Regions from separate parts of the Bradyrhizobium pachyrhizi genome, predicted to be linked through region 2. Evidence: predicted binding sites of a transcription regulator. Region 2 holds the regulator's gene; the other holds the start of a gene.
The links. The regulator PhoB, encoded in region 2, activates phosphate uptake and scavenging genes when phosphate is short. The targets are predictions, from matches to a motif close to TGTCATNNANCTGTCAT.
Positions count from the first base shown of each region.

Region 1: QA639_RS25320 (phospholipase C) is a predicted target of PhoB. The motif match lies at 2,630-2,646, and genes of this name have one in related genera.

Region 1 is NZ_CP121667.1:5,371,142-5,376,066, forward strand. It holds gene QA639_RS25315 (cytochrome-c peroxidase) at 1-797, opposite strand, end outside; gene QA639_RS25320 (phospholipase C) at 907-2,553, opposite strand; gene QA639_RS25325 (DUF1254 domain-containing protein) at 3,067-4,527, opposite strand.
Region 2 is NZ_CP121667.1:966,731-971,655, forward strand. It holds gene pstB (phosphate ABC transporter ATP-binding protein PstB) at 1-632, shown strand, start outside; gene phoU (phosphate signaling complex protein PhoU) at 739-1,455, shown strand; gene phoB (phosphate regulon transcriptional regulator PhoB) at 1,585-2,295, shown strand; gene QA639_RS04360 (GcrA family cell cycle regulator) at 2,525-3,037, opposite strand; gene QA639_RS04365 (aspartate aminotransferase family protein) at 3,524-4,732, shown strand; gene argF (ornithine carbamoyltransferase) at 4,732-4,925, shown strand, end outside.

The DNA of each region.
Region 1 (4,925 bases), 4.4 Mb from region 2:
TGCAGGCCGCGCACTTCGCTTTCGTTCAATCGCGCCTTGCCTTCCAGCCAGTAATCGAACTTGCTTGTGTAGGGATGGAAGCTCGGCTCCTCCACCTGATAGCGCGCGACGGCAAACATCGCCTCCGCGACCAGCAGCCGCGTATTGTCGAAGACACCGGCACCGAATAGCTCGGCGAAGCGCGGCGCGTAGCTCGCCTGGCGCAGCTTCTGCGCCACGATCTCGATGCTGCCGCCGTCCATCTCGTTGGGATCGAGCAGCGGGAAGATCGCCTGGTCCTGCAGCGTATCGGCGCGGCCGTCCCAGAACAGTCCGCCCTGCGGCACGATGTTGACCGCCGAGGCGGCAGTCCCGGTCGCGACCTTCCTGGCGCGCGGAGCCTGCTGGCCGAGCGCGGCCAGTTGCGCGAAGTCGACGACATTGTCGTCTTCGTCCTTTTCCGGCCCGATGCTGAAATTCGGCTGCCGCTCGAGATAGGTCAGGCCCGGCACGGCGCGTGTCCCTTGCCGGGATTGCGCGGGCCCGCCGAGCATCACCGGCCCATCATTTGGTGGCCCGTAGGCGTGGTCCGGACTGTGACAGGACGCGCATGACAATGCGCCCGAAGAGGACAGCGATGCGTCGAAGAAGATCTTCTGGCCGAGCTGCGCCATGGCGGACAGCTGAGCGACCGGCGGACGCCTGAGCTGCACCGGGTGCGGATTGGTCCCCGGAAGTCCCTGCGTCTCGACGGCCGCAACAGTGCCGGCCATGCACAGCAGGCCGGCGCCGAGAAGCCACAAGGTGCGGCCGTTCATGTCAGATCCAGTGTCGTTAAGCGTTTTCGCGCGAACCGGAGACCAGTTCGCGCGAGCAGAACGCGTCAGGGCAAAGCTTCGGTTCTGATTGGATCAGAACCGAAGGGCGTTAGTGGTGATGGTGATCATCCGGCGCGCTGACGATGACGGTGCCGGCGGTCGGATCGAGGAACAGCGTGTCCTGCCGATACTCGTGGTCCTGGCCGTGGCCACGCTCGAAGTCGAACATGTCGGCGATCGATTCGACGTTGTCGTCGAACGAGCCGCCGCCGAGACGCTGGCCATGCAGCCAGTTGTCCTCGATGAAGCGCACGACGGAGGCCTGCGTAATGCGGGTGTGGCTGACGTAATTCCGCTTGGCGAAGGGCGAGATCACCAGGAACGGGACGCGCGTACCGGGACCGCAGCGGCCGTTCACCGGCTGGCCGTTGAGGCCATTCGGCTGCGTCTGCTTGCCGATACCGCGGCCACACTGGCCGGGACCGTTGACCTGGTCGGCGGTCGGATCATACGAAGCGCTGATCGGCGCAAGGTACTGGTGGTCGTACCAGCCGTCGGAGTCGTCATAGGTGATGATGACGGCGGTCTCGCCCCACTCCTTCTGCTTCTGCAGGAAGTTGATCAGCTCGACATTGCCGGCCTGCTCATCGAGCGGATCGGAGTTGCCGGGATGACCGTCCTGATAAGCCGGCATCTTGATGTAGGAGACGGCCGGGAAGTTGCCGGCCTTCACCGAAGCATAGAAGTCCTCGAGATCGTAGGCATGATTGGCCGGATCGAGCGCCTTGCTGCCGGGCACATAGGTGTGACCGACCGCATTCACCGAGCTCGGCCGCGCATGGGTCGGGTTGGCGGTCGACTTGTAGTACTGGAACCAGGCGTGGTGCGGGATGTAGTCCACGACGGTGCCGTTGACGTTGCTCGAGAACGTGCTGCGGCCGCAGTTGGTGGTGCCGTTGCTGTTCTTGAGCGTCAGGTCGAAGCCGCCCATGAAGCTGCCCCAGCTGATCTGCTCGGCATTGAGCAGGTCGCCGATGTTCTTGCTGGTCATCAGGACCTGGCTGGTCGTGCTCGAGCAGGCATCGTAGGCAGGGTCGGTATCACCGATCAGCGTCAGGCCGCCCTGGCCGTCGGCGATCGACGACGACGAACCGACGATGTTCTGCGCGCCGTTGGTCTGGCCGGAAACCACCTCGAGCGCGCCGGGCGTCGACGGACCAAAGGTGTCGGTCCAGCTGTTGTCGCTCATCGCGAAGTTCTGGGCGTAATTCCAGAACGCGGTGACGGTGTTGCCGTCGAAATAACCCATCACCTGCCCGTTGGTGCCGAAAGCGCCGACGCCGCCGGCGGTGCCGCGACCGGTGAATTTCGGAAACAGGTCTTCCTTGCCGTTGTCGACCGCCTGCTGCTCGGGCGTATAGGCGTGGTTCTGCGACTTGGTGTTGGCCTGGGTGCGGTCGAGGCGGAACGGATTGGTCGCGCCGGTGCCGTTGGCCGCGTTGTTGTTCGGGTTATTGGTCAACAGATTGGCGCTGGCGAGATTGTTGACCTTCGGCGTATGCGGCTTCGCCGTGAACGGAATCGAGCCGGTCGGGTTGGTCGCAACCGGGTAGGTTGCGAAGTAGTGATCGAACGAGCGGTTCTCGTTGAAGATGACAACGAGATGCTTGATCGGCGTTTGGGTGTGGATGTCGTGCGGATGATGATCGTGGCCGTTATTGCCCTTGTTGTCGTCCTGGGCGGCGGCGCTGCACATCACCGCAGCGGCAGCAACCAGACAGACTCCGACCGTCGAAAGAAATTTGGCTTTCACCGTAGTGCCCCTTTTATTTTTGAAGGATTTATGACGTCGACCTGCGACAAGTTATCCATCGCCGATGACAGCGCTGTGTCGATCGAATGAATGCGACGAACGATGATGTGCGCCGATGTTTGCGTCGGTTGCAGCGAGCGTCGGGGGATCAATCTTTGCGCGCATGGCAGACGTCACGCCTCTGACACGAGCGGCTATCCGTGGACGCGGCTTCGGTCAGAAGGCTTCGGTCAGAAGGCTTGGATCAGAAGACTTGGAATTGAAGGGATCGCGCTGAAGATGACGGCAGCGGTCATCAATCGCGTGAACTAGTTGTGCGCCGCCGGCAATCGCGGCTGCTCACGCCCGAAATAAATCCGCGCCTTCCGGGATTGTTGTCCCGAAAAGCGCGGATGCCTGGTCTTGTGGCGGGCGGCGCTTCGGCGCGGGCGCATCCGGCCGATACGAGACCGGGTGCTAGGACACGCGCTTGAAACCGGGAGGCTTCCACGTCCCTTCACCAGCCGGCAGAATCGATGGCGGCGTGGTTTTCGGCCAATACAGCCGCATCACCACATAGATCGGACCATCCGGCGCCGGCAGCCAGTTTGCCTCCTTGTCCGCTCCCGGAGATTTGCTCTGGATGTAGATCGTCAGCGAACCGTCAGAGCCGCGCTTCAAGTGCGGCAACATCGGCGAGTTGATCAGGTAGCGGTTGATCGGATTCTTCACCAAGAGCTGCGACTTGCCGTCATACATCGTGACCGACCAGAAGGCGTTGACCGGCGGCAACTGTTCCGCCGGGAAGGTCAGCGTGTAGCTCGACTTCGAGCAGTCGAGTTCCTTGCCATCGGCGTCCACTTTGCCCAGGGGATACATGGCCTCCACGGCGTCGTTGCCATAGATGCCGGCCTTCGCGGCTGCCGCGCGCAAGAGCCAGTCGCCGTGAAAGAATGCCGCGTCACCGAACGCCGAGCTGACGCGCCAGCCGTTGATGTCCTTGCCGAGGCTCGCCACCGTCTCGCTGACCTTGCGCTCGCCCTCCTTCATGCCAAGCAGAATCTCGGCCTTGTCTTCCAGCGAGAGGCTGCGGAAATCGAAGGTCTTCCCTGGCCCTACGCCGATCCGTGCCAGTTGCTCCCGGATCCAGCGTTCCTCCGGCAGCGCCGGCGCGAATTGAAGCGCGAAGTCCAGATATTCGAAGAACTCGGTGCGGACGAGATCCTTCTCGAACTTGGGGAAGGAAGGCGCCGGCGCCGGCGGCGGCGCGGGCCGATTCAGGAAGCTGGAAAGCGGCTGCGCCTTGTAGCCGGCCTGAACCTTCTTGACGGCCTCAATATCGGCCGGGTCGAACAGCTGGGTCCGGAAAAGTGCCAGGCAGAAATCGCTCGTCGACCGGAACACCTTCTTGATGCCGGCCGGTGTCGCGCCGGTCCATCGCGGGCCGGCGACCAGATAACTTCCCGCATCGCTGCCCGTCGCGCGCGAACCGACATAGCCAAAATTATACGTATTAAGGTCGATCAACTGCAGCGAATAGTAGCGCTTGGGATCGACCGCCGGCACCGAAAAGACGATGGGCTCGGCCCGCAAGTCCAGCCATGCAAACGAATACGGCGTGTCACTGTTGGGCGTGACGACGGCGGTATCTTCGTAGGTGTAAACGCGGGCCTCGTTGACCAGCGTATTGAACGGCGCCTTGTACTGCCCTGACGACTTGTCCACGGCGTACTCGTACATCACACCATAGGACATCACGATCGGCAGGCCATAGATGAAGCCGGCCTCGGCAATGTCCTTGGCCTTGAAGAATCCCGGACGCTCGGACTGCGCCCAGGTTGAACTGCTGGCAGTTGCCGTAATCGCCGCCAACGCGGCAGACCGCAGAAAATCGCGCTTCGTCACGGTCTGCGGGCTCTGAGTCGATCGCCTTTGCATCAAACACTCCCTTTCCAATATGACGGACGGCAGCGCGCGCCACCGGCCGGGGCCTGAGCACGGCACCGGCCCACGCGACACAACCTGCCGCGGACATTTCGCCATCTGAATTGATTTAGATCAATGGTGGCTTTCAACTGCATCTTGCAACTGTCACCCCTCAGGAGTGGCTGCGGTGATTGTCGGTGGGTTGACGTCCGCTTCCGCTCATCAACGCCGAACCAGGGGCCATGCCAGCAGCGTTGAATTCGGCCGGCGAGCTTGCGACGCAGAAAGGGGCGCGGGCGCCCGCCGAACAGCAATCGCAGCGATCCGATCTACTTCAAAACAGGATCAAATAATGTCGTCGGGCTACGCACCACGACTGGCTTGCCGCCGACTACCTTGGCTTCGTTCAA
Region 2 (4,925 bases):
GCAAGTCGACCCTGCTGCGCATCTTCAACCGGATGTACGACCTGTATCCGGGCCAGCGCGCGGTCGGCCAGCTGATGCTGGACCAGACCAACATTCTCGACCCCAAGCTCGACCTCAACTTGCTGCGCGCGCGGGTCGGCATGGTGTTCCAGAAGCCGACGCCGTTCCCGATGACGATCTACGAGAACATCGCCTTCGGCATCCGCCTCTACGAGAAGATCTCGAAGTCCGAGATGGACGACCGGGTCGAGAAGGCGCTGCGCGGCGGCGCGCTGTGGAACGAGGTCAAGGACAAGCTGAACGCCTCCGGCCTGTCGCTCTCCGGCGGCCAGCAGCAGCGGCTGTGCATCGCGCGCACCGTGGCGGTGCGTCCCGAGGTGATCCTGTTCGACGAGCCGTGCTCGGCGCTCGACCCGATCTCGACCGCCAAGGTCGAGGAACTGATCCAGGAGCTCTCCGAGGACTACACGATCGCGATCGTCACCCACAACATGCAGCAGGCGGCGCGCGTCTCCGACAAGACCGCCTTCATGTATCTCGGCGAGCTGATCGAGTTCGACGACACCAACAAGATCTTCACCTCACCGAGCGATCGGCGCACCCAGGACTACATCACCGGCCGGTTCGGTTGACCGGCGCATGATCCGGAAAAGTGGCAACCGGTTTTCCGATCAGGTCATGCTAAAATTCAGGACACGAAACCATGATCCCCGGGACCATGGTTGAGGGAGACAAGCGATGGCTTCTGAACATACCGCCAAGGCATTCGACAGCGACCTGCAGGAGTTGACCCGCCTGGTCGCCGAGATGGGCGGCCTGGTCGAACGGATGATTACCGAGTCGGTCGACGCGCTGATCCGTCGCGACGTCGCGCTCGGCAAGCGCGTGGTCGCCGCCGACATCGAGATCGACAATCTGCAGCGCAACATCGAAGAGCGCGCGGTGCTGACGATCGCGCGCCGCCAGCCGATGGCGATCGACCTGCGTGAGATCGTCAGCGCGATGCGCGTCGCCACCGACCTCGAGCGGATCGGCGACCTCGCCAAGAACATGGGCAAGCGCGTCGCGGCGCTGGAGAGCGATTTCCAGCCGCTGAAGCTGATCCGCGGCCTCGAGCACATGACCGACCTCGTGCTGTCGCAGGTCAAGTCGGTGCTCGACGCCTATGCCGCGCACGACCTGCCGGCGGCGATGAACGTCTGGAAGGGCGACGAGGAGGTCGATGCGATCTGCACCTCGCTGTTCCGCGAACTGCTCACCTACATGATGGAAGATCCGCGCAACATCTCGTTCTGCATCCATCTGATGTTCTGCGCCAAGAACATCGAGCGGATCGGCGATCACGCCACCAATATCGCCGAGACCGTATTCTACATGATCGAGGGCCAGCAGATCACCGACAAGCGCCCGAAGGGCGACATGACCACTTTTGCCACCACGGTGCCGGGCAGCTGAGGCTTGATCGGCAAGCGCGGAACCGGATTGTCCTTCGACAACTCGTTTCCGCGGGGACTATGCTCAAGGAAGTAAGCGTTTCGGTTTGCGTCTGGGCAACGGATCACCACAGAGAAAGAACTTAAACCGATGAGCGCACGCATTCTGGTAGTCGAAGACGAGGAAGCGCTGACGACGCTGTTGCGCTACAATCTCGATGCGGAAGGCTACGATGTCGAGACGGTCGGGCGCGGCGACGATGCCGACACCCGCCTGAAGGAGCGCGTTCCCGACCTCGTGGTGCTGGACTGGATGCTGCCGGGCCTGTCCGGCATCGAGCTGTGCCGCCGCCTGCGGGCGCGGCCCGAGACCAAGCAACTTCCGATCATCATGCTGACCGCGCGCGGCGAGGAAAGCGAGCGCGTACGCGGGCTTGCCACCGGCGCCGACGATTACATCGTCAAGCCGTTCTCGGTGCCGGAGCTGCTGGCGCGGGTGAAGGGCCTCTTGCGCCGCGCCAGCCCGGAGCGGCTTGCGACCGTGTTGACCTACGGCGACATCGAGCTCGACCGCGAGAAGCGCCGCGTGGCGCGCTCGGGCCGTCCGATCGATCTCGGGCCGACCGAGTATCGCCTGCTCGAATTCTTCCTCGAGCATCCCGGCCGCGTCTTCAGCCGCGAGCAACTGCTCGACAGCGTCTGGGGCCGCGACATCTACATCGATGAGCGCACCGTCGACGTGCATATCGGCCGTCTGCGTAAGCTCCTCAATCCCGGCCGCGAGCAGGACCCGATCCGCACCGTGCGCGGCGCCGGCTACGCGCTCGATGACCGCTTTGCCAAGGCCGAGCCGCAGCCGTAACGGCCAAGCGGCATTCATAAACCGCAACACGGCGAAAGCCGGGATCAATAGCCACCAATGGGCGTTGTTAGAAAGCCGTCTGGCCGCTTGCCGATTGCGCCGGCCGCGGCGTATGGGTCCCGGCATGCGCCGGGACGACGCTGGTGATATAGCCGGGCTGCGTCACACAAAAAAATCCCCGCTTTCGCGGGGATTTGTTTTTGAGGTCTTCCGACGTTTTCCCGAGTGCTCACTTGATCTGCGGTTTCGCCGACGGCCGGCGGCGATCGGCGGCGGGCTGGTAGGCGACGCGCGAGTGATGCGCGCAATAGGGCAGGCCGGCGAGCGCCTTGCCGCCGCAGAAGAAGAATTCCGGGCTCGAGGGATCGCCGACCGGCCAATGACAGGTGGCCTCGTTCAGCTCGAGCAGCGAGAGCCGCTGGCTCATTGGCACCACATTGTCGTAGGAGATCGGATCGGGCTCCATTTCGACCTCGAAGGCGTGCGCCAGCGCGGTGTTGCCGCGCGAGACCGGTCGCGCCACCCGCATCATGTGCTGGGCGGGGCGAGCCTTGCGCTGCCGCGGCGCGGCCGTGGAGGGCGCCTTGGCGCGGCCGGAGAGGCCGAGCCGATGCACTTTGCCGATCACGGCGTTTCGCGTCACATTGCCAAGTTCCGCCGCGATCTGGCTGGCCGACAGGCCGGACTCCCAGAGCTTCTTCAGCTGCTCGACGCGATCGTCGGACCAGGTCAATACAGTCATCGCATTCTTCCCTTCGCGTAGCGCCGGCCAATCGTTGGAGCGGCGCTGCGAGCCAATCTGGACAAATATCCCTGCGGCCAGAATCCCTTAGCCCTCGCCGGGCACGGTGTTGCGCCCGAACGTTTACGCGAGACACGAAGGCTACTTAGAGGGTCCAGTACCGCCGCACGAGATGTCGTACCCGACAGGCCAAACGCTACAATATGGCGTGACTCAGGCGCAAGAGTCCGCGGCCGTGCGTCCACATGTTCCCACACAGTTAAGCATTTCGATGAGGCTTTTCCACCGCACCGGAATGCTCCGGATTGCGCTCGTTTCGCATTGCAGGAAGGCCACTTCGTGGCGATTGACACTTACTGACCGCAGCATAGAATGCCCGCCACGTGCCGCCCGCAAAGGCGGCCGTTTTGTTTTCCGAAGCTGGCCGTTGCTGCGCTGGCGTCAAGGCGCGCGGCAATTGTCGGCTTCAAACCGTCAGTGATCGCCATGACCAACGCTGCCACGTCGCATCTGCTCCCCGTCTTCGCCAGGGTCGATCTCGGCTTCGAGCGCGGTGAGGGCGCCTGGCTGATCGCAACCAACGGCGACCGCTATCTCGATTTCACCTCGGGCGTCGCGGTCAACGCGCTCGGGCATGCGCATCCGCATCTGGTCAAGGCGCTGCAGGAGCAGGCGACCAAACTCTGGCACATGTCGAACCTGTTCAAGAGCCCGGACGGCGAGGCGCTTGCCGCGCGGCTGTGCGAGCAGAGCTTTGCCGACTTCGTGTTCTTCTGCAATTCCGGCGCGGAAGCGATGGAGGGCGTGATCAAGCTGGTCCGCCACTATCACTTCTCCAAGGGCCACGGCGAGCGCTACCGCATCATCACCTTCGAGGGCGCCTTCCACGGCCGCACGCTGGGCACGCTGGCGGCGACCGGCTCGGCGAAATATCTCGAGGGCTTCGGGCCGCCGATGGACGGCTTCGACCAGGTGCCGCATGGCGACATCGAGGCGGTGAAGAAGGCGATCGGTCCGCACACCGCCGGCATCCTGATCGAGCCGGTGCAGGGCGAGGGCGGCGTGCGCTCGGCGCCGCAGGCGTTCTTCAAGGCGCTGCGCGCGCTCTGCGACGAGCACGGCCTGCTGCTTGCCTTCGACGAGGTGCAGACCGGCATGGGCCGCACCGGCGAGCTGTTCGCCTACAAGCGCACGGGCGTCACGCCGGATGTGATGTCGCTGGCCAAGGCGCTCGGCGGCGGTTTCCCGATCGGCGCGGTGCTGGCTACCGCGCAGGCCGCGGCCGGCATGGCGCCCGGCTCGCACGGCTCGACCTTCGGCGGCAATCCGCTCGCGGTCGCCGCCGCCAATGCCGTGCTCGACGTCATGCTGAAACCGGGCTTCTTCGAGCATGTGCAGAAGATGTCGCTGCTGCTCAAGCAGAAGCTCGCCTCCGTCGTCGACCGCTATCCCGGCGTGCTGTCGGAGGCGCGCGGCGAGGGGCTGTTGATCGGCGTCAAGGCCGTGGTGCCGTCGGGCGACCTGATCGCCGCCCTGCGCAACGAGAAGCTGCTCACCGTCGGCGCCGGCGACAATGTGGTGCGGTTCCTGGCGCCGCTGATCGTGACCGAGGCCGAGATCGATACGTCGATCACCGCGCTCGAGCGCGCCTGCGCGACATTGTCGGCGGCGCAGCCGAAGAAGGCGGCTGGATGATGAGCAAGCCGGTCCGTCACTTCCTCGACATCAACGAGCTGCCGCTCGGCGAGCTGCGCAACATGCTGTCCGCCGGAGCCGCCATGAAGGCGAAGCTGAAGGCGCATGAGAAGGGCAGGAAGCCGCTCGAAGGCAAGACGCTGGCGATGATCTTCGAGCGCCCGTCGACCCGCACAAGGGTGTCGTTCGACGT